2 linked regions of the Endozoicomonas gorgoniicola genome follow. Each later gene encodes a partner of the first gene's protein in a complex. Links are inferred from orthologs where the notes say so. Each region holds a gene or a part of one and is shown in the gene's direction. Other genes may lie near its edges. The genes, in order: nrdA and NX722_RS06770.

Evidence for each region.
Region 2: the proteins of nrdA (region 1) and NX722_RS06770 are in contact, whole or in part, in an NMR structure (PDB 1QFN), measured with the Escherichia coli proteins. The link is inferred for Endozoicomonas gorgoniicola from one-to-one orthologs.

The regions. Positions count from the first base shown.
Region 1 is NZ_JAPFCC010000001.1:4,226,953-4,242,888, forward strand. What follows is about bases 8,205-11,224. They hold nrdA (class 1a ribonucleoside-diphosphate reductase subunit alpha), read left to right. Parts: upstream 8,205-8,589; coding sequence 8,590-10,860; downstream 10,861-11,224. Other genes in these bases: nrdB (class Ia ribonucleoside-diphosphate reductase subunit beta), read left to right, coding at 10,918-11,224. In the rest of the region: NX722_RS19190 (HAD-IIA family hydrolase), read right to left, coding at 1-71; NX722_RS19195 (M48 family metalloprotease), read right to left, coding at 243-1,052; NX722_RS19200 (pyridoxal phosphate-dependent aminotransferase), read right to left, coding at 1,070-2,338; NX722_RS19205 (hypothetical protein), read left to right, coding at 2,522-2,920; metE (5-methyltetrahydropteroyltriglutamate--homocysteine S-methyltransferase), read right to left, coding at 2,963-5,254; NX722_RS19215 (ATP-binding protein), read right to left, coding at 5,417-7,006; NX722_RS19220 (winged helix-turn-helix domain-containing protein), read right to left, coding at 7,067-7,780; more of nrdB, read left to right, coding at 11,225-12,048; class I ribonucleotide reductase maintenance protein YfaE, read left to right, coding at 12,107-12,391; NX722_RS19240 (hypothetical protein), read left to right, coding at 12,393-12,575; NX722_RS19245 (bile acid:sodium symporter family protein), read left to right, coding at 12,541-13,545; pyrB (aspartate carbamoyltransferase), read left to right, coding at 13,877-14,797; pyrI (aspartate carbamoyltransferase regulatory subunit), read left to right, coding at 14,828-15,283; NX722_RS19260 (DMT family transporter), read left to right, coding at 15,447-15,936. UniProt on the Escherichia coli protein: Provides the precursors necessary for DNA synthesis. Catalyzes the biosynthesis of deoxyribonucleotides from the corresponding ribonucleotides.
Region 2 is NZ_JAPFCC010000001.1:1,460,095-1,475,998, forward strand. What follows is about bases 12,917-15,904. They hold NX722_RS06770 (GrxA family glutaredoxin), read left to right. Parts: upstream 12,917-14,280; coding sequence 14,281-14,529; downstream 14,530-15,904. Other genes in these bases: NX722_RS06760 (tRNA(Met) cytidine acetyltransferase TmcA), read left to right, coding at 12,917-13,567; NX722_RS06765 (hypothetical protein), read right to left, coding at 13,596-14,135; NX722_RS06775 (DNA replication terminus site-binding protein), read right to left, coding at 14,552-15,451; pdxH (pyridoxamine 5'-phosphate oxidase), read right to left, coding at 15,448-15,904. Also shown: dnaX (DNA polymerase III subunit gamma/tau), read left to right, coding at 1-1,678; NX722_RS06710 (YbaB/EbfC family nucleoid-associated protein), read left to right, coding at 1,739-2,065; recombination mediator RecR, read left to right, coding at 2,084-2,683; NX722_RS06720 (hypothetical protein), read left to right, coding at 2,968-4,341; NX722_RS06725 (hypothetical protein), read right to left, coding at 4,274-5,335; NX722_RS06730 (DUF6625 family protein), read left to right, coding at 5,889-6,746; NX722_RS06740 (GntP family permease), read left to right, coding at 7,344-8,693; NX722_RS06750 (peptidylprolyl isomerase), read left to right, coding at 9,299-9,901; NX722_RS06755 (rhodanese-like domain-containing protein), read left to right, coding at 10,058-11,356; more of NX722_RS06760, read left to right, coding at 11,360-12,916. UniProt on the Escherichia coli protein: The disulfide bond functions as an electron carrier in the glutathione-dependent synthesis of deoxyribonucleotides by the enzyme ribonucleotide reductase.

The DNA.
Region 1 (15,936 bases):
TTATGGAGGATGACGCCGTCGATATCGCAAATCACACTTTTGGCTGTAGATGGAATTTCTGCTGTGGGCATCCTGATTCTCCGCTGCTCGTGTTGGACAAGGGGCATCAGTATAAGTCTCAGCCGAGGAAAATCCTATTTTCTAATTGATCACCCTGACGCTCCCCCCCCCTGTGTCAGCATAGTTAATGGGATGGTTAGCCTCTTCTTATTTTCAGTTAATGTAAGCAGGAAACAGGCAGATTAATCCTTCCCCCCCAGATGCCGCACCTTGGGAATACTGGCACGTAAGCCAGATATTCGCGTGTTATGTGCGGGATGAGTACTCATAAATTCGGGCGGGCTACCGCCACCCGCCGCTGACATTTTTTCCCAGAGCGTCACTGCGGCATGGGGGTCATAGCCAGCCCTTGCCATCAGCTCAAGGCCAATCAGGTCTGCCTCCACCTCATTGGTTCTGCTGTTTGGCAAAGTCATGCCGTAATTCACCACAGCATCAGCCATCTGCATCGCGCTCCGGCCTGCTCCCAGCAAGGCGGCAGCCGCACTGAACCCCAGTTGCTGCACATAGGCATGGGACATGGCTTCCCGACCGTGTTCACGCAGGGCATGGGCCATTTCATGCCCCATAATCGCGGCAATCTCATCATCAGTCAGCTTTAATTCATCCAGAATGCCGGTGTAAAACATAATCTTACCTCCCGGCATACAGTAAGCGTTCAGCTGTTGACTGGTTAGCAGATTAACTTCCCAGTCCCAGTGCAGGGCATCCATTCGAAACACCCCCACCTGCTTCACCAACCGGTCGGCAATCGCCCGCAGTTGTTTCAGCTGTTTATGATTCTGGTTAAGCGTACCGTCCTTTTTTCCTTTTGCCAGCGCTTTACGGTAAGCCTCGGCAGCCATCTGGTTCACTTCACTTTCAGAAAGCATGGTCACCATTTGCTGCTGTCTCTGAACACCAATGGTGCCGGATGAGGTGGTAGAAACGGACTGGCACCCTGCCAGCGTAATTGCGGCTCCCACAGCAACCGCCCTGAAAAAGTTTTTCATGTTGTTCTTTTAATCTATTATTTCGACCAGTTTTCGATTCGATCACAGGCCTGTACCAGCTTTGGGCAATTCGCCTCAACAAAAGCCTCTTCAGAAAGACTACTGTCGTTTATTGCATTCAGCGCCCTGTCACCATCAAAATCAACAAATGCCATGCGAGTGTACAACTGACTGTCGTCTAAACCAAAGTCCGAACCCGGCAACAAGGCGACACCGGTCTCCTCCAGAAGTTTCTCACAGAGCTGTTCCGATGAAAAAATACCCTTCTGTTCCAGTTTCGCTCGCAGGGCTGCAAAGCTGGTCAGCAGATAAAAACCGCCAACCGGTTCCTCCATTTTCAGCCCGACAGCCCGCAACCTTTTGACCATATACGAAGAAATTCGTTTTAATACTGCACGGGTTGCCACCAGGTAGGCGTCCAGCGCGGCTGACTCTGAAAAAGCCGTACAGGCCGCATACTGGGTTGGCGCGCTGATAGACGTAAAGGTTTCACTGGCAATAATAGCCATAGCATCCTGCAAAGGTCTTAATGTATCAGGCAGCAGCATTACTCCCAGCCGCCAGCCTCCGGCACCACACCATTTACTGAGACCACTGCTGATGACTGTTCCTTCGGGATAATACACAGACATTGACTGATGATTGCCAGCAAAGGTAGTTTCCGCATAAATCTCATCGGCTACCACAATAATGCCGTATAGTCGGGCGACCTCTGCTAACGCCTTCAGACTGTCAGCATCATAACTGCAACCGGTTGGGTTACTGGGGTAATTCAGAATTAAAATGCGGGTTCGTTCAGGTTCCTGCTGACAGAAAGCATCCAGTTCATCCGCCTGAAGTCGCCAGTGGTTTTCTGGTTTAGTGGGCAAGTGAAAAACCTTGCGACCTAACAACTGAGCCTGAGGGGCATAGGAAACCCATGAAGGGGCAGGAATCAATAGGTCACCTTCACAAGCCATCTGCAAATTGAAAATTAATTCCTTGGAACCGGGCCCCACCAGAACATCTTCCGCCTGCCAGGGAATTCCATCCCGGCGTTGGTAATAACGGGCAACCGTTTCACGTAATAAATAAAGACCTTTTACAGGCAGATAATCTTTTTCATGGGCGTGCAACCTTAACGCACTGACGACCACTTCCGGAACCGGGAACGGGGATTGCCCAAGCCCCAGTTTAATGATGTCCCGTCCCTGTTGAATCAGGCGATTACTGTCTTCGTTAATTTGCAGTGTGGCTGATGGCTTCAACCCTCGTACATTCCTGTTGAGCTGATTGACTTTAATCATTGTTATTTTTCTGTCCCGTCCCTGTGACACGCAATGCCTGCCAGAGAAAGTAGCCACTTCAGGCAGGTATTAATTGATTTAACACCCTATTGATTTGAGAGAACAACTGTTTTTTACAAGAACTGCGACTTTGCTGGTCTTTGCTACAATGGCTCTCAACTTTCAGGATCAGAATAACTACCCATGAAATCAGCTCTCAAACTTTTGATATTGCCGCTGTTATTGTTTATTTCGGCCTGTGGAAGTCTTTCCAAAAACGGTACTGAAGAGGTTTATTATCAGCTGGAGACTAATCTTCTGATTGATGGCAGACCGCTGCAACAGCAAAGTATCGAATTACCGGGTTATACAACCAGAAAACTCTATTTTCATGATGATGTGATGAATCACACCTATAAAGTGGAATATGCCGTGATGCCGGGAGAGGAAGCACAAACCGTGTTTATCGACACCATGATATCCCGCACGGTTAGAAGTGTCGGCATTCTGGCCCCTGATAACGAGGAAGCCGGATTTACCTTTAAAGAACCCTCCCCGGAAATTGAATTGCAGGTCAAAGCCAGGCCAATCACCAGGCGGTAAAAAGGAATGCACTCCGCCAGCAACGCTGGCGGAGGCAACGGGTTAATATTCGGCTCTTAACTCTCTGGCAACCTGAACCATATTGGTCAGAGCTTCTTCCACTTCCGGCCAGTCACGGGTTTTCAGACCACAATCCGGGTTCACCCACAACCTTTCAGGCGGAATCTTTTCAGCCGCTTTCTTAATCAACTGTTTCATCCATTCCCGCTCCGGCACATTGGGCGAATGAATATCATAAACCCCGGGGCCAATTTCATTGGGATATTCAAACTCCTCAAAAGCATCCAGCAGCTGCATGTCAGACCGTGAGGTTTCAATGGTGATGACATCCGCATCCATGGCAGCGATGTATTCAATGATGTCATTGAACTCGCTGTAACACATGTGGGTATGAATCTGGGTATCATCCTGCACACCACCGGCTGTCAGCCGGAAACAGTTCACCGCCCAGTCCAGGTACTCTGGCCAGTCTGCCTTTCTCAGAGGCAGACCCTCCCTGATCGCTGGTTCGTCAATCTGAATGACGCCAATCCCTGCCTGCTCCAGGTCCGTCACTTCTTCACGCAGTGCCAACGCCAGCTGCTCACAGGAGGTTTTTTGAGAAACGTCATCCCGTGGGAAAGACCAGCGAAGAATCGTCACCGGCCCCGTGAGCATACCTTTCATCACCTTACTGGTCTGCTGCTGGGCAAATACGCTCCAGTCAACGGTCATAGCCGCAGGGCGGCTGATATCACCATAAATAATGGGCGGCTTTACGCACCGGCTACCATAACTCTGCACCCAGCCGTACTCAGTAAAGGCAAAACCATCCAGCTGTTCACCAAAATACTCCACCATATCATTGCGCTCTGCTTCACCATGAACCAGAACATCCAGACCTAACGCCTCCTGTCGTTTTATTGTGGCCTGTATTTCCTGCTGCATGGACTCAAGATATTCCTGCCTGTCCAGCTGCTGTTTTCGATAAAGACTACGCTGCCGACGTATCTCTTTCGTTTGGGGAAAAGACCCGATTGTGGTGGTAGGGAACAGCGGTAACTTCAGCTTTTCCCGTTGCAGGCTATATCTTTCAGCAAAGGGAGAATGTCGCTGCATCAGCTCGGGAGTAATGGCATCTGTTTTTTGCTGAACCTCTTCCCGATGTATTCTTCGGGACGCTCTGCGACTACAGGCGACGGCATCTGACAAGGCCACCAGCGCCCTGGTTTTGTCGCTGTTATCACCTGACAACGCCTTGCCCAGTACTGCAATTTCTTCACACTTCTGTACCGCAAAAGCAAGCCAGGATTTCGTTTCTTCATCCAGCCGTTCTTCCGAGTCGAGATCAACCGGAACATGCAGCAATGAACAGCTGGAAGAAACCCACAGTCGTTCACCCAGCCTCTCACGGGCTGGTTTTAGCTGTTCCAGAATCGCTGAAAGGTCAGAACGCCAGATGTTTCTGCCATCAATCACGCCGACAGACAGGGTTTTATAAGCAGGTAACCGGTCCAGCTCAGAGAGTAACTGTTCAGGTGCGCGAACCAGATCAATATGCAAACCTTCAACCGGCAAATTAACGACAGTCGTCGTTGCATCCTGCAAGCCACCAAAGTAGGTTGCCAGCATGATCTTGATAGCAGGTGTTTGCAGCCTGTTATAAACACTCTCAAATGCCTGCAACCACGGTTGTGGTAAATCCAGAGCCAGAATGGGCTCATCAATCTGCACCCATTGAGCACCGGTTTCTGCCAGCTCCGCCAGCACCTGCCCATAAACCGTCATCAGCTCATCAAGCAGCTCCAGCCGGTCGAAGGATTCTCCTTTAACCTTGCCAAGCCATAACCAGGTTAATGGCCCTATCAACACAGGCTTGGCATTAAATCCCTGCTCCTGAGCTTCTATGGTTTGTTCGATTACCGCCCGGCTGGTCAACCGGAACGTCTGCCCCTGGTGCAGTTCAGGCACAATATAGTGATAGTTGGTATCAAACCACTTAGTCATTTCACAGGCCGCTGCTGCCTGACCGCTGGGCGCACGCCCTCTTGCCATCCGAAACTGGGTATCCAGCAGGTTATCAGCCTGACCTTCAACGTTGCCTTCAAACCTGTGCGGAATTGCTCCCAGCATCATGGAATGGTTCAACATCTGGTCGTACCAGGCAAAATCCCCCGTAGCGACCCAGTCCATACCGGCATCCTGTTGCATTCGCCAGTGCATTGACCGTAAACGCTTGCCTTCAGCCATCAGGGCAGACTGATCGAGATCACCTCTCCAGTATGCTTCTGTTGCTTTTTTCAGCTCACGAAATTTGCCAATTCTGGGAAAACCAACACAATGTGAAGTCGCCATTGCCACCCTCCTCGGAGGTGATGTTGTCATACGTTTATTGGATTTATTCTGGTCATGATCGTCTCTGCCACGCTCACTCACAGACGTGAATGAGTGTGGTAGAGAATGCAGAATGCTTCAAATTGGATTTCAGGTCAACTAAACGACAGAAAAGGTTTACAACTAACGCCGCTGCTTGCGGGGCCATACCAGGCTGAACCGGGCACCACCCATCGGGCTGTGACTGACCATCGCCCGACCGTTATGCCAGTACATAATCCGGCGGACAATGGAAAGCCCCAAACCATAACCACCAGTGTTGCGGGTACGACTGTCGTCAAGACGACTGAAAGCAGAGAAAACCCGGTCCCACTCTTCCTCGGCGATGCCCGGCCCATCATCATCAACATCGACGCGGCAGGTCTCCTGAGTGGATGAAAACCTTACCTGCACTTTACTGTCGGCGTAGCGGCAGGCATTGCCAATCAGGTTCTGAATGGCACGATGGATATAGCGTCGGTCAACGTCTGCGAAACGTCTTGGGTTCAGCACATTGCAGGGAATATGTTCAATGTCCACACGGTCCTGCAGCCGCCCGTATTCACTGACGACCTGCGCTACCACTTTATCAACATCGTGTCGTTTATAACGAATCTCCGGAGCAGACTGCTCCAGATTGGCATAGGTCAGAAATTCGTCAACCAGGTTATCCAGTTCTTCGATATCCTTATCCATACCTTCCAGCTGTTTCTCGCGCTCTTCACTGGTTTCTGCGTCAGCAATCAGATCCAGGCCAAAACGCAGGCGCGCCACCGGTGTTCGCAGTTCATGGGAGACACCACGAATCATCTCCTTCTTCAGGCTCAGTAAACGCTGAATGTAGCCCGCCATGGCATTGAAGGCAGAAGCAAGGCGGCCAATGGAATCGGTTCCGCCAATAGAGACCCGTACATCAAAATCACCCCGGCTGAAACGTGTGGCAGCGCGCTCCAGCCGACGCAGGCGTTTCTCCATCCCACGAACCAGGATATAAATCGCCAGACTGATGGAGGTCAGCATAAACAGACCGATGGAAATCATCAGCTTAAAGGGATAAGGGTTCAGCAACCTCAGTGGCCCCAGCCGCAACAGCTGGCCCGTATCCGGCAGGCTGGTATACATGGAAATGCTCTGCCCTTCCTCATCCAGCAGCATCAGCATACTGCCCTGACGCAACTCCTCCTGCTGAACCGGCAGCAACCGGGCCTGGGCTTCCTTAAGCAGATGCACCGGATAGCTGAAAGAGCCGACGGCTAACGCCTGCAAACGCTGCTCCCGTTCTGCGGGTGCGTAGCGCAGAAGCTTTTCCCGGAGCAAACTCAGTGTGCCATTGATAATCTGCTCCGATATATTCAACACACAGCCTTGCAGCAACCGGTTCTGATCAAGACGGGTAGATACCAGCGCCCGGCTGTTATCCAGCATCTGAACAGACACACCGGAACGATCCATATGCTCCAACGCCTTTTTACTGAGTCCGGACTGATCAACCGTTACGACTGAAAAAGGAATAGCAACACGGTAAGCCCACTCATCCAGCCACGCCTGACGTTCCTGCTCGGGCAATTCCTGCAGGCTCTCTGACACCAGCCGGAATGTGCCCCGAACCATATCTTCCCGATACTCACCCAGACGGTGGTCATTAATCAGCGTCACTGAGATGCCAGACAGCACAGCCACCAGCACCAGCGTGAAAAGAAGCCCGCCATATATTCGGAGAAAAATACTACTCACAAATCTAACCTGTTAGCGCCATGGGCCTGACCAGGCACGATTCCCGGCCAGGCATCTGACTCAATCACTTTTTACAAACAGATAGCCTTTACTGCGCACTGTTTTGATAAGGCGGGGATGCATCGGGTCATCACCAATTTTGGGGCGAATTCTGGATACACGGACATCAATGGACCGGTCCTGACCGTCGTATTCAATACCACGCAGCTGGGCAAAAATCTCTTCCCGACTCAGAACCCGCCCTGCATTGGAGCAGAGTAGCCACAAAAGGTCGAACTCGGCACTGGTCAGCTCAATACTGGCCTGATTCAACCAGGCTTCGCGCATAGCGTTATCGACAACCAGTGGGCCAAAAGTCAGACGACTGACGGCCTGTTCCTGTTCTTCTTCCACCGGCGCAACCGCCCGGCGCAGCAAAGCCCGGATACGAGCCAGCAAAACCCTGGGACGAACCGGCTTGGCCACATAGTCGTCAGCCCCCATTTCCAGCCCCAGAACTTCGTCAAGGTCTTCAGCCCGTGCCGTCAGCATTAAAATCTGGCCGTGATACTGTCCCCGAACCCGGCGGCAGATGGAGATGCCATCCTCTCCGGGCAACATCAGATCCAGCACGACCAGATCCGGGCGTTCCTTCAGGATGCGTTCAACCGCCTTGCCGCCATCGCCTTCCACAGTGACCTGCAGGCCATTGTTCTGAAGATAATCCCTGGTCAGGGTCGCCAGCCGCTCATCGTCCTCAACGATCAGTATTCGACCTGTCTCTGTATTTTCCACAACCAAATTTCCAGCGTATGAATTATTGTGCAAGATACTACTACACCCCCACGCCAGAATCCTGTCTGTTAAGCAGTTACAGCCGCGGCTTATTCCAGTATCACTACCCGTTCGACATTCAATGGATAAAAACAGTTCAGGACAAAGGAATTTTTTTCACGGCAAAATCCGCGCAAATCCGTTAAAATCTCAAACACTATATATTGTGGTTGTTGAAAGTCGCATAACTGTCGGAATCAGGAAAAATCAATAGTATTTTTCTTATCTTTAGTCCAGATTATATTCCTTTTTATTATAAAAAAAATTGGGTCTCAACTACGACCTGTTGAATACTGCTTGAGTGCGATAAGAAAGACAAACTGCCAGTTTGCAAACACTAACATAAAAATAAATTCACAGGTTATCCACTGCATTTCCACGACAGTGTCAACTTGAACTTATCCCAATACCGCATTATCTTGTGTATATAAACAAGACATACACAACATGTTGTATATCTCGTATTCAGCACCCCACAAGATGTTATGACAGTACCGCTGACTGCGAGTACTCAAAAGCACAGATCTGGCGCTGTAAGAATGCTAAATATCAGGGAAGAATGCTTAAAGGCTCTCGGATAACCATCAGTCAGGGCTTACTTTCTAAGATACATGTTGCAGTTGATCCTGATTTTTTATCGATCCGGGTTATAAGTACACAATCAGCATCTCCCATTAGCTTTCTGGTTTCTGCCTCCCGAGAAAGGTGCAGTCGACAGGTTTCTTGTCGACAACGAAAACACAATATATTGATTTACAGGTAAGGGTTGAATGAACAAAAATATCCTGGTCACCAAGCGAAACGGCGACAAGGAGCAGCTGGATCTGGACAAGATTCACAAGGTGATCGCCTGGGCTGCTGAAGGATTAAACAATGTTTCTGTCTCAGAAGTAGAGCTGAAGTCACATATACAGTTCTATGATGCCATCCAGACCACTGATATCCACGAGACCCTGATCAAATCCGCTGCTGACCTGATCTCAGAGCAAGCACCTGATTATCAGTACCTAGCGGCCAGGCTGGCGATTTTCCATCTCCGTAAAAAAGCCTACGGTCAGTTTGAGCCTCCGGCCCTGTACGACCATGTCCAGAAACTCTGCGAAGCCAAAAAATACGACACCCACCTCTTAAAAGACTACAGTGAAGCTGAATTCAGCCAGATGGACAGTTTCATTGACCATCAGCGCGACATGAACTTCAGTTATGCAGCCGTTAAACAGCTCGAAGGCAAATACCTGGTTCAGAACCGTGTCACCGGCACCTACTACGAAAGCCCGCAAATGCTCTATATGCTGATCGGAGCCTGCCTGTTTTCAAGCTATCCAAAAGCAACCCGAATTGACTACATTCGTCGTTTTTATGATGCGGTGTCCACTTTCAAGCTGTCTCTGCCAACACCGATCATGGCGGGGGTCAGAACCCCCACACGGCAGTTCAGTTCCTGTGTCCTGATTGAGTGCGGTGACTCTCTGGATTCCATCAACGCAACCTCCAGCGCTATTGTAAAATACGTCAGTCAACGGGCAGGCATTGGGATTAATGCCGGAGGAATCCGTGCCATTGGCAGCCCGATCCGTAACGGCGAAGCCTTTCACACCGGCTGTATCCCTTTCTACAAGCACTTTCAGACCGCTGTAAAATCCTGCTCCCAGGGCGGCGTCAGGGGCGGAGCAGCCACTCTGTTTTACCCGCTCTGGCACTACGAGGTGGAAAACCTGCTGGTACTGAAAAACAACCGCGGGGTCGAAGAGAACCGTGTACGGCATCTGGACTATGGCGTTCAGTTTAACCGCCTGATGTACCAGCGCCTGATTCAGGGTGGCAATATCACCCTGTTCTCCCCCAGCGATGTACCCGGTCTTTACGACGCCTTTTTCCAGGACCAGGAACAGTTTGAAGTACTGTATGAACAGTATGAAAAAGACGACAGTATTCGCAAAAAGACCCTGAAAGCCGTTGAGCTGTTCTCCCTGTTTGCCTCAGAGCGTGCCAGTACCGGCCGCATTTATCTGCAAAACGTTGACCACTGCAACACTCACAGCCCCTTTGATCCTGCTGTCGCCCCAGTGCGCCAGAGCAACCTCTGTCTGGAAATTGCCCTGCCCACCAAGCCCCTGCAGCATGTTATGGATGAAGACGGTGAAATTGCCCTGTGCACCCTGGCCGCCTTCAACCTTGGCAAGGTCGATCAGCTGGACGAACTGGAAGCACTGGCCGACCTGCTGGTACGCGCACTGGATAGCCTTCTGGACTACCAGGACTACCCGCTGCCTGCCGCCTATACCGCCACCATGGGGCGTCGTCCACTGGGGGTGGGAGTGATCAACTTTGCCAACTATCTGGCAAAAAACAATGTGCGCTACTCCGACGGTTCCGCCAATGGCCTGACCCATAAAACCTTTGAAGCAATCCAGTATTATCTGTTGAAAGCTTCTAACCGGTTAGCCAGGGAACAGGGAACCTGCACCAAATTCCATGAAACCACTTACGCCAAAGGCATCCTGCCTGTCGATACCTACAAGCAGGATCTGGACAGTGTCTGCCCGGAACCTCTGCATCTGGACTGGGAAGCCCTGCGCAGTGAGATTCGGGAATACGGGCTGCGCAATTCCACCCTGACCGCCCTGATGCCCTCTGAAACATCATCCCAGATCAGTAATGCCACCAATGGTATAGAGCCCCCACGAGGCTATGTCAGCGTAAAAGCCAGCAAAGACGGGATTCTCAAGCAGGTCGTTCCGGACTATGAAGAACTCCGTGGACGTTACGAATTGCTCTGGGACATCGAAAGTAATGACGGTTACCTGCAACTGGTGGCTATTATGCAGAAGTTTGTAGATCAGACGATTTCAGCCAACACCAACTATGACCCGGCTCGTTTCGAAGGTGGCAAGGTACCCGTTAAACTGTTGTTGAAAGACCTGTTAACCGCCTACAAACTGGGTGTTAAAACGCTTTACTACCATAACACCCGTGATGGCGCAGCGGACTCCCACGAAGAGGCCGACGACGGTTGTGCCGGTGGAGCCTGCAAGATTTAACGACCCTTCAACTCAACCCAGTCGTGGTCGCTGCGGCGACCCGGATAAACAAATACTATGAGCTACACCACTTTCAACCAGGAACTGTTCAATGCCACCGAAGAACCCATGTTTTTTGGTCGCAATGTCAACGTTTCCCGCTACGACGTGCAGAAACACCCCGTCTTCGAAAAGCTGATTGAAAAACAGTTGTCGTTTTTCTGGCGACCTGAAGAGGTGGACCTGTCAACAGACCGCAGCGATTTCGCGGCTCTGCCAGAACATGAAAAGCATATTTTTCTGAGCAACCTGAAGTATCAGACCCTGCTGGACTCGATTCAGGGACGCTCCCCCAATGTCGCCCTGCTGCCCATTGTCTCCCTGCCAGAACTGGAAACCTGGCTTGAGACCTGGGCTTTCAGCGAAACCATCCACTCGCGTTCGTACACCCACATTATCCGCAATATCCTGCCGGAGCCTTCAGCCGTATTCGATGATATTGTCACCAACAGCGCTATTGTTCAGCGGGCTTCCGACATCACCCGTTATTACGACGACCTGATTGAAGGCATCAACCAGTACAACGTGCTGGGAGAAGGTGAGCACCAGGTGAATGGCAAAACGGTTCATGTGTCGATCACCGACCTGAAACGCCGACTTTACCTGACGGTGGTATCCATCAACGTGCTGGAAGCCATTCGCTTTTATGTCAGCTTTGCCTGCAGCTTTGCCTTTGCCGAGCGTTCCACCATGGAAGGCAACGCCAAGATCATTAAACTGATCGCCCGTGATGAAGCCCTGCACCTGACGGGAACCCAGCACATGCTGCAGATTATGGCGGAAGGTAAGGATGATCCGGAAATGGCTCACATCGCCACGTCACTGCATAGCGAAGCCAGAGAGATATTTATTGAAGCCGCAAAGCAGGAAAAAGAGTGGGCTGAATATCTGTTCCAGGACGGTTCAATGATTGGCCTGAACAAGGATATTCTCAGCCAGTATGTGGAATACATTACCAACCAGCGCATGTCTGCCATCGGCATGGAACCGGCCTTTGCACCGATCCAGAACCCTCTGCCGTGGATGAACAGCTGGCTGAACAGCGACAATGTGCAGGTAGCACCGCAGGAAGTTGAAGTCAGCTCTTACCTGGTGGGGCAGATAGACAGCGAAGTGGGGTCGGAAGATTTCAGTAACTTTTCACTGTAGCTTCACCCCGCTGTAGCACTATCGCCATAACCAACTAACAGACGACAGGAGACTCCCGTTGGCCAATATCATCAAGATTATTGAAGGGTTCAGCTTTATTCCCAGAAGCGAGCTGAACCTGCTGGAAGCCCTGGAGTCTCAGAAGGTTAATGTCGATTACCAGTGTCGTGAAGGCTTTTGTGGCAGCTGTCAGGTACAGCTGCTCGAAGGTGAGGTGGAGTACACCAGCGAACCCATCGCCTTTATACCAGAGGGTCGGATTCTGCCCTGTTGCTGCCACGCCAAAAGTGACCTGACCATCGAGATTCCCGGCGGGTGTCATTTAAAGAAAACTGAACAATAAAATGCCCCTTCTGCCAACCCTTTTTCTGGCCATTGCTGCTTTTCTGGCTTTTCTGTTTTTTCCGGCAAGAGTATGTACAGCAGCCCCGGTTATTGGCAAAACCACCATCAGCCACCAGTTCACCCTGATTGGCCACAGCATCACCCTGATTGGCCACAGCAAGTACCACGGATGGTTTCAATAAACCTGCTATATTGTCGAAAACGAAAATACCTGAAATCAAGAGGATCATAATCCTGTTTTCCAGATTACTGCCTTTATGGGCACTGTGTGGTCTGATCGCTGGCTATTATTTCAGCTCTGCCATTGCCCCTTATAAACCCGCCATGTCTCTCCTCTTAGCCATTATTATGCTTGCCATGGGACTGACTTTGACGATAGCTGATCTGCGCGAGGCGTTAACTGATGTACGTCCTCTGGTTATGGGTGTTTGCCTGCAATTTATCCTGATGCCTCTTCTGGCCTACATCATCAGCATGAACTTTTCCCTTTCCCGGGAACTGCTGGTGGGAATGATACTGGTAGGTACTGCACCCGGCGGGACAGCCTCCAATGTGCTTGCCTATCTGGCAGGAGGACGAATTGCACTGTCGATTGGCATGACAACCCTGTCAACATTACTGGCGGTTGTCATTATGCCATTACTGAGTTCTTTGTACTTAAGTACCGTAGTTGAGGTTGATAAGGTCGGTATGCTGCTCAGCATTCTGCAAATCATTATTCTTCCAGTGGCCGTAGGAGTGCTTCTTAATTATTTCTGTCCACGGCAGGTCAGTCGCATTAAACCCTGCCTGCCCTCTGTTGCCGTTGCCGCCATCAGTTGTGGCATTGCCCTGGTGGTTGCACTGAATGTAGACACGCTTACCACGGTTTCTGTCGCAGTGGTTCTGGCGGTTCTTCTGCATAACATTCTGGGGCTGGTGTCAGGGTACTTTTTTGCCAGGCTGTGTGGAATGAATGTACCCACCGCCCGTACTGTTGCTATAGAAGTTGGCACACAAAACACAGGGCTGGCAGTCGCCCTGGCTTTCAAGCACTTTACGGTTCTGGCGGCCCTGCCCGGAGCCGTATTCAGCATAACCCAGAATTTACTGGGTGCCTGGCTGGCCAGTTACTGGTCCGGAAAACCACCGGCAGAAACAGAAAAAAGCTGACTACTGGCTTGACCATCAAGCTTTTATACGTAAAATGTCGTTCAATTTACTCAGCTGTTTATCAGCGACATTGCAACAATGTTGACTTGCTGCAATTTTTTCACTGCAATAACTTGTTAGAATGTTTTATTGAGCCTGCCAAAAGCAGGCTTACAGGACGAACGGATACTTCCGAGGCTAAGCAAACCCGTGTTTATATTAGTCACAGTAAAACGTGAAGCACTGGCTCCGACTCTCTATGCCAGCCGTCGTCGATTTCCCGTTTTTAAAAAAGCCCCTTTTATAAGGGGCTTTTTTTTGGTTTAAAACCCACGCAGACAGGTGTTTATTGATGGAAAACCGACTCTACAAAAGAGATATCATTTCCATTGCTGACTTTGACCGGAATGACCTTGAACTGGTTCTGGAAACAGCAGCACAACTGAAAAACTCACCACGCCCTGACCTGTTGAAAGGCAAGGTGATCGCCAGCTGCTTCTTTGAGGCATCCACCCGCACCCGCTTGTCCTTTGAAACCGCAGTACAACGACTGGGCGGCACCCTGATTGGCTTCTCCGATGGAGGCAATACCTCTGCCAAAAAAGGCGAGACCCTAGCAGACTCCGTCAATATCATCAGCTCCTACACCGACGCCTTCGTGATGCGCCACCCGCAGGAAGGCTCAGCCCGACTGGCATCGGAATTTTCCAGCGTACCCGTCATCAATGGAGGAGACGGCTCCAACCAGCACCCGACCCAGACGCTGCTCGACCTGTTCAGTATTCGTGAATGTCAGGACAAACTGGATGGTCTGAAAATCGCGTTTGTTGGTGACCTGAAATACGGACGCACCGTGCATTCCCTGGCTCAGGCACTGTGCCATTTTGGGGCGGAGTTTACCTTTATCGCGCCGAAAGCACTGACAATGCCGGATTACATTCTGGAAGAACTGGACGAAAAAGGGATCAAATACCACTTCTCGGACTCTATCGAAGAGACTGCCCCGAAGGTGGACATCATCTATATGACCCGTGTCCAGAAAGAGCGCTTTGACGAAACCGAGTACAAGCACATCGCTTCCAGATACATTCTGAACGTGGACTCACTAAAAGACGCAAAAGACAACCTGAAAATCCTGCACCCACTGCCAAGGGTGGATGAAATTGCTGTTGAAGTCGACAAGACGCCTTACGCCTACTACTTCCAGCAGGCTGAAAACGGTGTCTATGCCCGCCAGGCATTGCTGGCGCTGGTATTGAATGAAGTCGTGTAAACGGCATTGCAACGAATTGAGGATGAGACAATGAGAAAGAAACTTCAGGTTGAAGCCATTCGTCAGGGTACCGTGATCGACCACATTCCTGCCGGACAGGGCATTAAAATCCTGGATCGCCTGCAACTGCTGGACTCCAATGCCAGTATTACCGTAGGTTTTAATCTGCCCAGCAAGGACCAGGGTCACAAAGATATCATCAAGGTCACCAACCGAATGTTCTCTGAGCAGGAGGCAAACCAGCTGGCACTGTTTGCCCCCACCGCGACAATCAATGTAATCGACAACTATGAAGTCGTCGACAAGTTCAAAATGGCACTGCCAGAAAGCCTGCAGGGTGCTTTCTCATGCCCGAACTCTAACTGCATCACCCACAACGAGCCAGTCGATACTCACTTTTCCCTGCGTGAGCATAAAGGTGACGTTCGCCTGAAGTGCAGGTACTGCGAAAAGAGTTTCAGCAAGGATATTGTTGCTGAATTGTAACCGGCTTTTGGCTGTTAGCTGTTGGCCGTTAGCTGCTGGCTCCTGGCTATTTACTGCCTGACCAATAGCCAATAGCTAACAGCCAATAGCGATATATTGCGAACCTTCCAGATTTATTCATGTCTATACTGCATCGGATTCTAATAAGCAGTACGGACAGGATGTGAATTATTTCTCTTCTTTAAAGCCGCTCATCCCCTATATAAAACTGACCGCCATGAGCTTTTTCTTTGGGGGCGTATTTATTGCGGGAAAAACCATTGCCGGCAACGTTGAGCCAGTGATAGCGGCATTCCTGCGTTTTGCCATCGCTACTCTTGTGCTCCTGCTAATCCTGCTGTGGAAAGAGAAACAGATCCCGATCCCCACTCCCTCCCAGTTTGTGGGGCTGGCAGCTCTAGGCTTAACGGGCGTTCTGGGCTATAACCTGTGCCTGTTGACAGGTCTGGAAACCGTTTCTTCCAGTCGTAGCTCTGTCATTATTGCCAGCAATCCGGTGTTCATTACCCTGATGTCGGTTCTGTTTCTGGGCGAAAAACTCACCTGTCGCAAACTGGTCGGTATTGGTCTGTCAGTCTCCGGTGCCGTTCTTGTGGCTTCACACGGCAGCTGGAGCAACCTGGCCGATTTCAGCTCCGGCGATCTTGCTATAG
Region 2 (15,904 bases), 2.8 Mb from region 1 along the record:
GGACCCACAGAAGCTGCCCATCACGATTTTGTCCCGTTGTTTGCAGTTCGGCCTGAAGAACATGACGCCGGAGCGCATTGTCGGGCATCTGGAAAATGTTCTCGGCAGTGAACATATCCCCTATGAAACCTCGGCACTCTGGCAGCTGGCGCGTGCGGCTGATGGCAGTATGCGGGATTCCCTGAGTCTGACGGATCAGGCCATTGCCTTTGGTAATGGACGGGTTTCTGAAGGTGAAGTCAGCTCGATGCTGGGTACCATTGACCAGGGGCAGGTCATGAAGATGGTCCGGGCGTTGTCGACTGCAGATGCCGGAAGTGTCCTGAAAGCGGTTGCTGATCTGGCGGAGCATGCGCCGGATTATATGGCGGTACTGAATGATATGCTGTCGGTACTGCACCGGGTGGCTATTGCCCAGGCGGTTCCTGACGCGGTGGATAACAGTCAGGGTGATCGTGAACAGGTGTTACAACTGGCGGGCAATATGCGGGCAGAAGATGTCCAGCTGTACTACCAGATTGGCCTGGTGGGTAAGCGTGACCTGCCGTTAGCGCCAGAGCCAAGAAGCGGCTTTGAGATGGCGCTGCTGCGTATGCTGGCTTTCCGTCCTGAGCCGGTGCGGATTGAATCCGGCGCTGCTAAACGCTCTTCTGTTGATGTCGGCAGCCCAGTTTCTGAGTCCTCTGAAGCGGCGGAACCCGAGCCTGCGCCTGCTTCTGAATCAATAGCTACAGAATCAATAGCTGCAGAAGCAACGGTTGCTGAGCCCATTGCACAAGAGTCTGCTGTTGACGCTGTTGATCCTGTGCAACCTGCAACGGTACCATCGGTTCTGCCGCAGCGGGAAGCTACCCCTACCGCAGAGCCTGTGCCGCCGACCCCGGCCGTGGCAGTGAACCCTCTGCCAGAGGATTTTTCACCTTCGCCCGCTCCGGCGGTCGTTGAGCCGGTTGTGCCAGCAACATCGCAGCCTGTTCCGGAGGTGGGGCAGGAGCCACCTTTTTCTGGGCAGCCGGACTATTTGCAGGAGGTGCCGCCGCTTGATGATGATCAGGCGGGAGACCCGGGTTTTCAGGCTGACTATGTGCCTGCTGTCACATCTGGTGCAGAGCCGGATGACCGGGAAGATGACGATGTGCCTCCGCCGATGTCAACCTATGAAAGTTATGCGGCCAGCATGGATTTGCAGAATCTGTCCATGCCTGAGCCTGCGGCTGTGCCGCAGGTGGTCGATGAGGCTCCGGTACTGCCTGATCCTTCCGAGCGGGTGTGTCTGACCGATCTGGATGCCCTGAGCTGGATTCCGGTTTATCGCAGTCTGCCGCTGGGTGGTGTTACCCGGACGATTGGATCCCATTGTGAATACGTTGCACACAGCAGTGGTCGTATAGACCTGCGTCTGGATGAAGGGCGCAGTACGCTCTACAACGATACCCATCGTGAACGTATTGAAAAGGCACTGTCAGACTATTTTCAGCAACCGGTGCGTCTGCAGGTAGAGGTGGGCGTTGTACAGACTGAAACACCGGCAGCCTGGCGTGAACGAAAAATTGGCGAGCGTTTGCAGCAGGCCCGCGACAGTATATACAGTGATGCCAATGTGCAGTCACTGGTTGATCAATTCACAGCTGTTGTTCTGGACGACAGCGTTCAGCCCGTAGGTAATGTCATAAAGTAGCGGTTGGTAGCTATGACGGGCGATTGTATTTAATCACACGAACCTGAATAAGGAGTCACTATGTTCAAGGGTGGTATGGGCAATCTGATGAAGCAGGCCCAGAAAATGCAGGAAGATATGCAGCGGGTTCAGGAAGAACTGGCCAATGCTGAAGTTCAGGGTGAATCCGGTGCCGGTATGGTAAAGGTCACTATGACAGGACGCCACGATGTTAAGCGTGTCGAAATTGATCCGAGCCTGATGGAAGAAGACAAGGAAATGCTGGAAGACCTGCTGGCGGCGGCAGTAAACGACGCTGTTCGTAAGGTTGAGAGCAATAACAAGGAAAAAATGTCCGGCCTGACAGCAGGCATGAATCTGCCTGATGGCTTCAAGATGCCATTCTAATCGAGAGACAGGTCATTTATGTTCAGTCCTCTTATCAGGGAATTGATGGAAAGCCTGCGCTGTCTGCCCGGGGTTGGTCCCCGTTCTTCCCAGCGGATGGCCCTGCATCTGCTGGAGCGGGACAGGGAAGGCGCCCTGCGGCTGGCCAGGGCCTTGCAGGAAGCTGCTGAAGGTGTTGGTCGCTGTCGTGACTGCCGAACCCTCTGTGAAGATCATCTGTGTGAAATCTGCACTCATGCGGGACGGGAGTCGACAACGCTTTGTGTGGTTGAAAACCCTTCTGATGTCATGGCTTTCGAGCAGGCAGGTGGTTACCGGGGGCGGTACTTCGTGCTGATGGGGCACTTGTCGCCTATTGACGGCATAGGTCCGGATGATATTGGAGTGACTGACCTGATGCAGCTGGTGGAAAAGAATCAGGTAACCGAAGTGATTCTTGCGACAAACCCTACTGTGGAAGGTGAGGCTACGGCTCATTATATTGCTGAACAGCTGAAGCGCAGAGACGTCGAGGCTACCCGTATTGCTCACGGCGTACCACTGGGTGGAGAGCTGGAGTATGTTGATGGTGGCACTCTGGCACATGCGCTGGCAGGTCGCCGTAAGTTGCTGACCTGAGTGGCCGTCTGAAAGGTGATGGCTTTCACTGGTACTCGTGAAAGCCATCACGCCTTTAAAAAATGCTTTCCCAATCCTTTCGTTGCCAATCAAAATCTCGGCGTCTGCAATCTCCTCAAGTGGAATAATATCTCCGGCTTTCAGTTCAAGCATGAGCAGTTTGAGGACTACTTCTGAAAGAAGCTGGTAAAAATGAACGGTTGAGCTAGCTTTACCAGCTTCTCTTTTTACAGGCGGCAGAGGTGACATTGGATAGCTTTGCAGGGTTCAGGCGCAGCGGTTGTGTGGCTTTGTTTTTATGGGTTATTGGTGTCGGGCTGATTATTCCCTGTGCCTGCGCTGACCTTATTGCCACGGTAAGAGAGGATGGCTTGTCACTGTTTCGGTCGTTAAGCCGGCTGGATGTCGGGCTGGGGGATGCCAGCCAGTTATACGAAAGTTTGTTGCGCTCCGCCGGGAACCTGAATGGATCGTTATATATGCATCAATGGCTGAATACTGACGTGGTCGGTAGCCATGCTGATGCCATCCGTAGCCGATTGCTTGCGGGTGGTTCTTTGAGTGGCCCCGACGCGTTTGGTATTCCTGAAGTGGTTTTTTTCTCGCTTAGCCGGTGGCGGCCGGTTCTGGTGATTCGGCTGAATCGTGCTGGTGAGGTCAGTCGTCGCAGTTTTCTGGTGAATCGGTTTGGCGTGTTTCCTATCCATTCCCTGCAAGGTTCAGGCTATCCTGTGCCGACAATGCAGCTGCTTGAGTTTGAAGGCGTGTGGTATCCGATTCTTGCCGGGACTCAGGATCATGGATTTAGCAATATTGATAACTATCTGACGGTGCTGTGTACCCGAATCGAACAACAGTTTGGCAGGGTCTGGGAGTCGCTGGATAGTGAACTGTACGGTCTTATCCGCTGGAGTCGTCGTCTCAGGTTTGCTTTGGCCTCACTTCCCCGGTTTGCCTCTTCGCCGTCTTCGCAGCAGCAGGCTACCATTGGTCGGTGGGTCGACAATTTCCGGTCGGTTGTGAGGAGTATGCAAAACATTGGCTCTGTTGATCCTTTTCTTGAGCTGGTGCAGGGGGCAGGTGTGCCTGACAGGGTGCTTTCGCAAAATCTGTCGCTTGATAATTATGACTTTTTTGGCCGGGTGCTGGCAGGTCAGGCTGATGGCTTTGAAACCTTTAGCAGTCATTCTGAACTGACAATCAGTCAGATGCTGGTTATGCATATGGGGACAACCCAGAACCAGAGGAGTGATTCCGGTCAGGGGTATTCGGAACCGTCAGCCCGGGGTGTGCCGATTGTGTTCAATGGAGAATCGGTCATTATTGACTTTGACGGTACCAGTTATCTGCACCAGCTGTTGCTGGTGCTTCATATGCGATGCCAGCTGCTCCAGTTTACCCGACAGGCTGTGCTTACCTTTCTGACCGGAATGGATGCAGAGCTTCGGCAAGGGTTTATCCAGGAGCAAAGGGTATTAATCGACAGTGTTCATGCCCTGATCCATGCTCTGGGCAAGATTGGCTTTCCCCAGTACTGGGGGAGCAACTATTACAGGACTGTCCTGCTTATGAGTGGTGATGTTGTGTTGTTTAATAGTGATCAGTACGCGCCCCTTTCGGGCTGGAAAGACCAGCCTTCTGGTCAGAAAGGTTCTTAACATTTTGCTCGTTTAAGAACCGGGCGTAATCTTTGCGTGTTTTGTTCTTTCTGTGTTCGGTTGCTTGTTTTTTCTGTGTTTCACTGTTGTCTTTTGCCTGGTTGATGCTTTGCTCCAGTGCGCTGTCGGCGGGAGCGTTATCTTCCAGAAATTGGGAAACCATTACGTTGGCCGGGATCATGCGTCCGAGCTTTGTAAGGTAGTTTTCGAGACTCTCTGTTAATTCCTGTACGAGTTCATGATGGACTTCTCTTTCTGTTTTTCCAGTTTGGTCGATCTGGTTATAAGTGGACGGGCTGTAATGGGTCACGTAAAACTTGGCTACCGCAAAGAGGGGGTTGTAGGTGTATTTTTTTGTCAAGTCGTTCAGTTTTCTTTTTGTGTCATTCATAACTGTATTGCGCAAGTTTTCCAGACATCTTTTGTTGTCATCATCAAGTTGTTCAACCCCGCAGGTGTTAAGGCTTTCGTGCAGTCGCTGAATCTGGGGGTAGTCGCAGGGTGTCGGGTCTCTTAAAAGAAAATCGCTACACAATACCGTTGCCAGCTTTTTTTCAATGTTATGAATCAGTGACGTGTCAACCTGCTTGTCCTTTGCCCAGAGGGTAAGCAGCATAAGATCTTCCGGATCAGAAAAACTATTCAGGCAATCCTGGCAGGCTTTAGCGACTCCGTGATGTGGAATGGTGTCGTCTAATCCCAGCTCGGCAATGCGATGTTCTGCTGTAGCAAATTCCTGTCTGGTTATGGATTCACCACCGTCATGCGCTTTACAACTGTCGGCGAACCTGACTGTGCCGGTGCGGCTGGTCAGTCTTTTAGCAGGCGGAGTTTCCAGTGTGCCGGAAGCCAGTGCGTCAGAGGCACTGCGCTTCAGATTGATTTCGGGTGTGTGCGTGGTGGTGCCGGAGCCGGATGCCTCCTGCCATTCGGGGCTTGTAGCCGCTGTGAGTCCCTGTGGGGTATTTGAAGAGTGTCCTGAGCAACCCTGCATGATCTGATCCTTTCTTTAGGTTTTGTTTGATTCTCAGACCCATGTTTAAAGGCAGGGTTCCCTTTTTGTTGGTGTGGCTGACGGGGTTGTTATGGGAAAGGCTGTTATGCAGTATTTTCTAATCCCAAAATATTCGTTGCGTTTCCCCTTGTTCTTTACGCAACATTTATTGCAACGGCATTCTCCGGAATAAAATAGGCCAGTTCCATCAACAGGCATCAGGTAACAGTCTTTTAAATCTCCACACTTGAACTCAAACGCCTTGAGAAGTTTATTTCGCTGAACCAAAGAGAAAAGTTTTTTGAATGGCTTGCGGAACTCCTCTGGCGCTATTGGATCAAGAATCTCTCTCATATGGGTATCACAAGGTACTTTTCCGTCTTTCACGTGATACATGGTTTCAAGATTATGGCGAATAACAGGATCGCCCTGACCTGACCCCAATTTTACTTTGACCCCAATTTTACTTGCAAAAAATACTCAGCAGATGCAACATTACTAAGCTTCAAGCAAGCAATTCAGACTGTGGCTAAATAGTAGAGTTCATTATATTATGACAAGTGTTGGAATTATCATACCTTATTTTGGAAAATGGCCATTCTGGTTCAATTTGTTTCTAAAATCCTGCGAGCCAAACAAAAACTTCAACTGGATTTTTTACACTGACTGTGGAGTGCCTAAGTGGTATCCGGAGAATGTTACTTTTATTGAAATAACCTTTAATGAATATAAAAAGAAAGTATCTGAATCATTAAATATTAACTTTAATCCTGAAAGAGCATATAAAATTTGTGATCTAAGACCTGCATTTGGGCACATTCATAAAAAAGATATAGAGGAATATGATTTTTATGGATATGGAGATATTGATGTCATTTATGGTGATTTAAATATATTCTTCACAGAAGAAAAATTTAAAAAATTTAATATATTATCATCACACTACAGAAGACTATGTGGTCATTTGTGCTTATTTAAAAATACTGAAGAAGTCAGGAGTATTTATCTACAAATAAAAAATTGGAAAACACAAATGGAGGATAAGCAGCATTTTTCCGTGGATGAAAAAGCTTTTAGCGATCTATTTGTACATCATAAAAATCTACCACCTTTCATACGTAAATTTACAAACAAATTCTATAAACTAGCAAAAACCGTTTCATTTGAAGAAGCATATAGCACACCTAATGCAAAACTGCCTTGGCACGATGGTACTAAAGTCTACCCTGAAGTGTGGCACTATAACAAAGGTCACCTGACTAACTCAAAAGATGGGGCAAGAGAATTCGCATATTTACACTTTATGTCCTGGAAGCAAAATAACTGGGATAAGCTGGAAAATATAGTATCAAACATTAACCCGCTACTTTCTGATAGTTGGCATATAAGTAGTTCGGGATTTCACAAATAACACCTGATGCTGTCATTGGAATTGATAACTAGTGCAGCTAAGCGCTAAAAACCATGCATGAAAAACCTTCGTCATCCCTGCGAAGGCGGGGATCCACTGTTCGTGGTGGATTCCCACCTTCGTGGGAATGACGGAATTACGGAAGTTATTTTGGGACTATGCCTTAAAGCGAACCAGCAGCCTTGATGAGTTGTTACCCTGGCTCTACTTGAAAGGGATCTCCACAGGGGATTTTCAGGAAGCCCTACAGAGTCTTCTGGGTAGTCAGGCTGAGAATCTGTCACCAGGCATCATAAGTCGTTTAAAGACCCGTTGGATTGAAGAGTACAAACAGTGGAACCAGCGAAGGCTGGAAAACAAGCACTACGTGTATGTCTGGACTGACGGCGAAGATGGTGTTCGAGTAGGAAATGACTCTGATCAGGAGGCCGCCTGATCATGCTCTCAAACTCTCAAACACTAGATTTGACTATATCTCGTTTTTTGATCTTACTTGCAGAAAGCCGGTTCACAGAGTATTAACTTCAGAACTGAACAGAGCCTGACCCAATAGCGCAAGCTTGCTTTGCCAGACACGATAAAACAAAGGAGTACATAATGTATCTTGTACTTATCCTAATGGCCGTTGTTGCTTTCGTGGTGATTGCAACCTCGCGCCTCAAACTCCATCCCTTTATAACGTTATTGTTAGCTGCTTTCATAACAGCCCTGGCTGCAGGCATGCCGCCAGGTGAAATTGCACCAACCATTAGTAGTGGTTTTGGTGGCATATTGGGATCCATTGGTATTGTCATTATTTTGGGTACATTGATCGGCACAATTCTTGAGAAAACAGGTGCAACCATAACCATGGCTGATACTTTTATCAGCATGCTTGGTAAAAAGTACCCCAAGCTGACCATGTCAATTATTGGTTACATTGTTTCCGTGCCTGTTTTTTGTGATTCAGGTTACGTTATTTTGAACTCTCTCAAGCGCTCTCTTGGCCAGCGTCTAAATGTGTCTGCCGTTGGCATGAGCGTTGCACTTGCTACAGGGCTTTATGCGACACACATTTTTGTACCTCCTACACCAGGGCCAATTGCCGCAGCAGGAAACCTGGGGCTGATGAATAATCTGGGTTTGGTTATTGGATTGGGTAGTATCGTTGCTGCATTTACTGCCATGGCTGGTTTATTATGGGCTAGCAGGGCAACAACAACGCTGACATGCGAAGAGGATTCGGAAGAAGTAGTCAGTTATGCGGAACTTAAAGCTCAATATGGTGAACTACCATCTCCAACCAGAGCTTTTGCGCCAATTCTGGTTCCAATTCTTTTGATCTGCCTGGCTTCAGTGACTAATTATCCGAGCCACCCTTTTGGTGACGGGACTGCTTTACAGGTTGTTTTGCAGTTCCTCGGCTCACCGCTCAATGCCCTAATGATAGGCCTTGGTTTGGCTGTGAGCTTAATTCGCGGAGAGAAAAGGGTTAGCCAATTCACTGACTTGATCAGCAGTGGAATTCTTGCCTGTGCCCCCATTTTGTTAATAACGGGTGCTGGTGGTGCGTTTGGCCGCGTATTGTCCTCAACTGATATTGGTACATTCCTTGGTGAAGCCCTATCCGGCCTCGGCATCGGAATATTCATGCCGTTTATTGTGGCTGCTGCTCTGAAAACCGCTCAGGGATCTTCAACTGTCGCTTTGGTAACAACATCGGTGTTGGTGGCTCCTATGCTCGGAGATATTGGTCTGGCCAGCGAGATGGGAAGAGTACTTACTGTGTTAGCCATTGGTGCGGGGGCTATGACAGTGTCTCATGCCAATGACAGCTTCTTCTGGGTTGTGTCTCAGTTCAGCAAGATGAGTGTTGGAACTGCCTATCAGGCACAGACTATAGCTACTTTAGTTCAGGGGCTGACGGGGATTGCCGTCGTTTATATCATGAGTCTGGTATTGCTCTAAAGCATTGGACAGGGTGGGCTTATAATCCACCCTGTCAGGTAATTCCCCTAAGCTCAGTATTCATGCAGGTTTTAGAGAGCGTAACTTAATAAGCCTCCGGCTATGCCGGAGGTCAGTTAACTGTAAAAAGTGACAGATTCTGAAGAAAAAGAGGATATTTTCGTACGAAAGGTTGACCCGTTCTATGGCTTAGAACAGAAAAAGCAGCGTAGTTTGCACAAGAAAGTGACTCTAAAGTCATTTTTTCGTACTACATACACTGCTCTTTTATAAAAAGATTCTGGTCGGAGCGAGAGGATTTGAACCTCCGACCCCCACAACCCCATTGTGGTGCGCTACCAGGCTGCGCTACGCTCCGAACCTTTGCTATACAGCATGCAAAACTGCCGTCAGCGGGCTGTATATTACCTTTCCGGCTGTTAATTGCAAGCCTTATGGCTGCATTTGCCTTGGCGCAGTAATCACGTAGGATAAGCACAATCTCTGAACCCTGTAACCAAGGATGCACTATGAGAACATTGCTGAGCCAAAGATTGCTGAGCCAAAGATTGCTGAGCCAAAGATTGCTAAACAAAAGACTGCTGAACCGTATACTGCCGTATTCAATGGCTCTGACCGTGGCTTTTATGGTCAATGGGGTGGCGGCCAGCCCGGTTGAACCGTCGGTGGACAAAAATAAAGATGAGGCTGTACGGGTTCAGATGGAAACCAGTAAAGGGAATATTGTCATCCAGCTGGATGAGAAGCGTGCGCCCGTAACGGTTAAAAACTTTCTGGGCTATGTTGATGATGGCTTTTACGACAATTTGATTTTCCATCGAGTCATCAATGGTTTTATGATTCAGGGCGGAGGCATGGATAAAGCTATGAGCCAGAAGCCAACCAAATCTCCCATATACAATGAATCATCCAATGGCCTTGCTAATAGACGCGGTACCATTGCCATGGCCAGAACATCAGCACCACACAGTGCGACTTCTCAGTTTTTTATCAATCTGGAAGACAATAATAGTTTGAACTACCGTACAGGTCAGCCTGGCTATACCGTTTTTGGTGAAGTGGTTGAAGGGATGGACGCAGTTGATGCCATTGCCAAAGTAAGAACCGGTCGTAAAGCCGGACATGCTGATGTTCCAGTGGAGCCCGTTACTATTGTAAAAGCTCAACGGGTCCAGACAGCGGAAAAGAGTGAACCCCCGGTAAAATAAAGTCTCGGTAAAATAAAGTGTCATGAGCGAGAAATGTACTTTTCTCGCTCTTTTGAATAAGAAAAAACTGTCTTGGAGTCTCGCCCCGAAATTTTTTATACTCCCGCCTGTTTAAAAACAAACGTTCTAACTATGAGAAATTCCATGTTTCGATTTATGAAACATATCGGCTGTTTGTGTCTGTTCATTGCCCTTTCAGGCTGCGATCAGCAGGAAAATGTTCAGATGCCTGTCTTTGATCTCGTCGATCAGCACAAAATGATGGCGCTGGTCAATGAGCATAACTGGACGCTGGTCGATGTGCGCTCCAGTGACTGGTTCAATGGCTGGCCGTCTGATAATACCGGGGTAGGAGGCCACATTCCCGGAGCCCGTAATTTTGATCTTAACTGGTTGCTGAATGAAAGCCATGAGCTGAATAAAGTGACTGAAAGGCTGTTCCAGAGTAAAAGGATGCGCAAAGCGCCGGGGATTGTTATCTATGGCTCTGATCAGTATGAGGCGCAAATTCTGGCAGACTGGCTGGTGGCTGAACAGGGGTTTGAAAACTCAGACATTCGCATTTTCCCTTTTGGTTTTTCAGGGTGGCTCAAATCCGGTGGTGATGTTGAAACCATGCCATCCTATACCCGTCTGGTGCCGCCTGTCTGGCTTGAAAAACAGATGCAGAAGCCTCAGCCACCAGTGATTCTGGATGTTTCTTACGGTTCAGGCATTCGATACCGCCTGACCCATATTCCGCAGGCTGTTCATGTTGATACGTCATGGATTGAATCCAGGCCTCTGTGGAATGTGGTTCCTGAAAATGAACTTCAACAGACGTTAAAGCATCTTGGCATCTCGCAGAATAAGCAAGTCGTCGTTTATGGCCAGGATATGACCGCCGCTGCAAGAATGGTCAGTGTGTTGGATGCCATGGGCGTAAACGATGTACGACTCCTTAACGGAGGTTTAAAAGCCTGGATTGAACAGGACAATGCTGTCCAGTCTGGCTGGGTGACACCTGAGCCAGTCGAAACATTTGGAGCTGCGGAATTCAAAGATGTGTGGGTGGATACAGAAAGAGTGAAAGCAATTCTGAATAATGACTCTGAACATCTGATTAGCGTTCGTTCATGGCGTGAGTTTACGGGGGAAAACAGCGGATACAGCTATATCAACGCTAAAGGGCGTATCCCCGGTGCTGTATGGGGGCATTCGGGAACCGATCCCTACAGTATGCAGGATTATATTAATCCGGATGGCACCTTAAGAGAGATTCGGGACATTGCCGCTTACTGGCAGCAACTATCTCCAACAGAAGAGACTGTTATGGCGTTCTACTGTGGCACAGGCTGGCGAGCCAGTTTGTCCTGGTTTGCAGCCCGTTTGCTGGGGTATGAAAACGCCAGAATATACGATGGTGGCTGGATGGAATGGAGCAGCGACCCCCGTCGTCCAAGGGAAGCAGGTTAAGCGGTGAAGGATTTATTGAAACAGCGGTTAAACCGACTGGCGCAGCAAAACCATCGTGAGCTTATGGTGATCAGCGGTGAACAGGACTGGTGCCTGCGCACCGTTAACGCATTACTGCCATGCCTGCATGAAGAGCAGGGGCTCCGGCTGGGCCTCTGGTTGGGCAAAGGTGCGCCAGATACTGTTCCTGCTATTCAGGCTGGCAAAGCGACCAGCTGGTTAGGTCGGGAACGGCAGTTTGTGGTGTTTAACGCCTGGTCCGGGTTTGATGTTGATGCTTTTGGTGCTATCAGTGGTGTCGTTAAAGGTGGTGGTGTGATGTTTCTGCTGGTTCCTGTTCTGGATCAGTGGAGCCTGCTGGAAGACCCAGAGCATCGTCGTATAACTGTCTATCCGGAAAATGAGAACCGGGTAACAGGAAGATATATCCAGCGCTTGGCCGGACTGTTGGCTAAATCCGAACACTGTAGCCTTATTCAGCAGAATAAAACACCGGTCTGGCAGGCATTACCCAACCCTGATATTGAGACAGAAACCCGGGATAGCTGTGGTTATTGTCAGACACAAGAACAGGCGCTGGCAGTTGAAGCCATTAAAAAGGTGGCAACAGGTCATCGCCGTCGTCCATTGGTGCTGACGGCAGATCGCGGGCGTGGAAAAAGCGCGGCGCTGGGTATTGCGGCGGCGCAGTTACTGAGCCATGGGTTAAACCGGATTGTGGTCACAGGACCTTCGCTGGCATCTACCGAACAGGTGTTTCAACACGCTGATGAATGCCTTGGAAACGACAGTCTTTCCCCAGGTACGTTTTCCAGGGGTACGTTTTCCAGAGGAAGAGTGCAGTGGCAGGACAAGTCGGTTCAGTTTATGGCACCTGACGAAATTGTCGGACACCCCGTTGACTGCGACCTGATGCTGGTGGATGAAGCGGCTGCGTTGCCAGTTCCTTTGCTTGAGTCCCTGCTACGACAACAGTCGCGTATTGTTTTTTCTTCGACGATCCACGGTTATGAAGGTACCGGACGTGGTTTTGCCATACGCTTTCGTAAAAAACTGGATGCTATAGCGCCAAAATGGCGAGCTTTGCATATAAAGCAGGCGATTCGCTGGGCAGACCATGACCCGCTGGAACAACTGGTTTTTTCCAGCCTGTTGCTGAATGCCAGACCAGCCGAAGATCATCAGGTTGAAGGCGCAACGGCTGAACAGTGTGAGTGGGTTCGCTTTGACCGTGACCAGTTAATGCACGATGAGCCGATGGTCGCTCAGGCGTTTGGGCTGCTGGTGCTTGCCCACTATCGTACCCGGCCTTTTGACTTACGACATTTTTTAGATGGTCCGAATATAGAAGTTTATGGTCTTCTGTATCAGGGCTGTCTGACAGGAACGGTTCTGGCAGCAAGAGAGGGAGCGATTAACGCATCGATGCAGGAACCGGTCTGGCTCGGACAACGGCGGGTGCGTGGGCATCTGATTCCCCAGTCATTGAGCAATCATGCCGGGATTCCGGAAGCGATCAGACAAAAAGGGTTACGAATCCTGAGGATTGCTGTTCATCCGGCAGTCCAGAGAAATGGACTGGGAGCCGATATGCTGAACCGTCTGGCACAATCTGCCAGTGACAAGGGGTTTGATTATCTTGGAACCAGTTTTGGTGCCACCTCCGGTCTGCTGAGTTTCTGGCAGAACAGTGGTTACCTGCCGGTACGAACCGGTTTGCAGAGAGAAGCGGCCAGTGGTTGTTATTCGCTGATGATGTTGCAGGCTCTTTCGGAGGCAGGCAGAGAACTGCTGGGGGAAGCCCGTTCCCGCTTTTACGACAACCTCCTGCTGCAGCTTCCCGAAAGCCTTAAAGTGATGGACACTGAACTGGTCAGGCAGTTGTTCAATGGTGCTGGTAACTTCATTTCAGCTGACCTGTCTGAACGAGACTGGCAGGATATTGCTTCATTCAGTCACGGGCAGCGCCTGTTTGAAAGCTGTCTGCCTGCTATTCGGAAATTATTGTTGAATGGGCTGGTTTACCCTGATAGCTGCTCTAATAGCTGCTCTAATAGCTATGAACAGGCTTTGCAGGTATTGACGATGAAAGTGTTGCAACAGCAGAGCTGGAGTAGTCTGGCGCAGCATGAGGGGCTTGCCGGTAAAAAACAGGTTCTGGCCCGTCTCCGAAGTTGTGTTGGAATGCTGGAAACCGCCTTGAAGCACTGATTTATAGCACTGACTTGAAACGCCGATGTCAGCCGCCGTTCTTTTTATCCGAAACCGGACGTTTACTGGCGACTGAAGAGCTACTACTGTCGTATGCCTGATGGATGCGGTAGGTAATGGCACAGACATCATTGGGCAGGGATTTAAGAATGGCGTTTACGCCGCCAGCATTGCGGGTCCAGGTAAAGTCTCCCTGTTCCCGGATAACTTTCCATTCCGGGTTTTGTTCTTTAAAGGCTGAACAGCTGTTTTTAAAAGTGGTGTTGACGACGCTGTACGCCAGACAGCTGCGGCCAAATTTTATAAAGGTGGTGTTTTTCCAGACGCTATCCCGGTCATTACCCCAGGTGGCCATGACATTAAAACTGCGGTCATTAAAATAGCCCGTAGAAGCTACGCCATTGCCGATTCTAGTCATATCACTAAACTCGGTTTCAATGGCTGTATCACAGCGATTGAAACCCGCTTTATGGGCAAGGTCCAGTAAATCCGAGTCTGTGGCAAATAACGGCGTGGCATATAAAGGAAGAGTGGAAAACAGCAAGCCGATCAAACCTGTCCTTGACATCGGTGTGTCCTCTGTCGTTTTCGTCAGCGTATCAAGTCAATAAAAAAGCTTCAATGAAGCGGATAGAAAATTCCTATTGTGACACTGGTGTCAATCATCATATAGTTCGTTCAGAGAATAAGATTCATGTATCAGGAGTTACTCAATGAATCGCTTTACCGTATTTGGTCGCCCTGGCTGTGGTTTCTGTGTTCGTGCTAAACAGTTGCTCGAAGATAAACAGCTGCCCTTCCGTTATATTGACATTCATGCCGAGGGGATCAGCAAGGCTGATCTGGAAAAAACCGTTGGCAAGCCGGTTGAAACCGTTCCGCAGATTTTTCATGGTCAGAAGTATATTGGCGGCTGTACCGATCTGGAAGCGTACCTGAGAGATGAGCTGGTTGATGCCTGAAGGGCGTTAAATCCCTTCGGTCTCAGGCGTAGCGATAAATACGCGACACAGGATTATCACTGATCCGCACCAGTCGCGCATCGCTGCGCTGTAAACGCTCCTGTCGTGTCATCGGGTCAAACGGTTTGATGGGTTTGAAGTCCGGCAGAGGTTGTCCTTTCTCCAGCTGTACAAAGACCGGGATGGGCGTATTGATCTGCCCCGGAAACTGTTTTTTTGACTCAGGGTTCATCTGTCGCTCAGCTTCAATCGTGTCTGGCCACTTCAGGTTTGCCCGCAGGTGAGGTGCCAGCAGTCGTTTAATCACCACAATTTCCGAACCGGGCAACTGCTCCAGTAATGTGATGTCGCGCTCAATGGCAGCGGATGCCATATATTTCTTACGCAGGTGTTCGATGGCTTCTACCGATGTTAAACGAACGGTGCCACTGTGATTAGCAGCCCAGCTGAAACTGATGCGTCTGGGGGGCTGCTGAAACAGTTTCAGTTGCCGGTAACTCTGCACAAAATGAATATGCTGAATTTGCAGTCCTCCCAGCATTCCGTCCCTTAACTGATCAGATGTCTCTTCAATGGCTGCAATATCATCGCCGTAAAGCTTACGGTATTCCCCCATCGCAGCCTTGAACCGGTCTTTTGCCTGGTTCAGTTGTTGCCCCTGAACAAGCGATCTGGCTGAAATACCAATAACGCCGGGAAGACGAGCCGTTTCCTGTTTGTTTTGTTCCGAACTGTAGGTCAGACGGGTAGTGACACTGGCAGCCAGTGTCCGGTCATTCAGAGCGTCAGTGTCGTCTTCCTGCATGACCCAGGCGGGCAGGTCGTGATCATTTAACACGGCTTCACGGAACTGACGATTGATATCAACCAGTTCGATCAGGGTATCTCTGACCGCCATCCGGGCGGCTGTTTTTCTACTCATGGTGCCAGCCTTTCAATGCTCCACCGGGTGTCGTTTGTACGGGTATACTGAAAACGGTCATGCAGGCGATTGGGCCGTCCCTGCCAGAACTCAATCGTTTGCGGCACCACCCGGTAACCGCCCCAGAAGTCAGGCAGAGGTACTTTTCCTTCTTTGAACTTGCGCTTCATTTCATCCAGTTTCAGTTCCAGCATCTTGCGACCCGTAATGACCGAACTCTGATGGGAAACCCAGGCACCCAGCTGACTGCCGTGGGGGCGGCTGGTGAAATACTTCAGGGATTCAGCCGTGGATATTTTTTCTGCTGTTCCCTTAATAATGACCTGACGTTCGAGCGTGACCCAGGGGAACATCAGGGCAACGTGAGGGTTTTCGGAAATCTCCCGGGATTTGTTGCTGGAATAATTGGTAAAGAAAACAAATCCCGATTGATCAAAGTATTTCAACAGAACG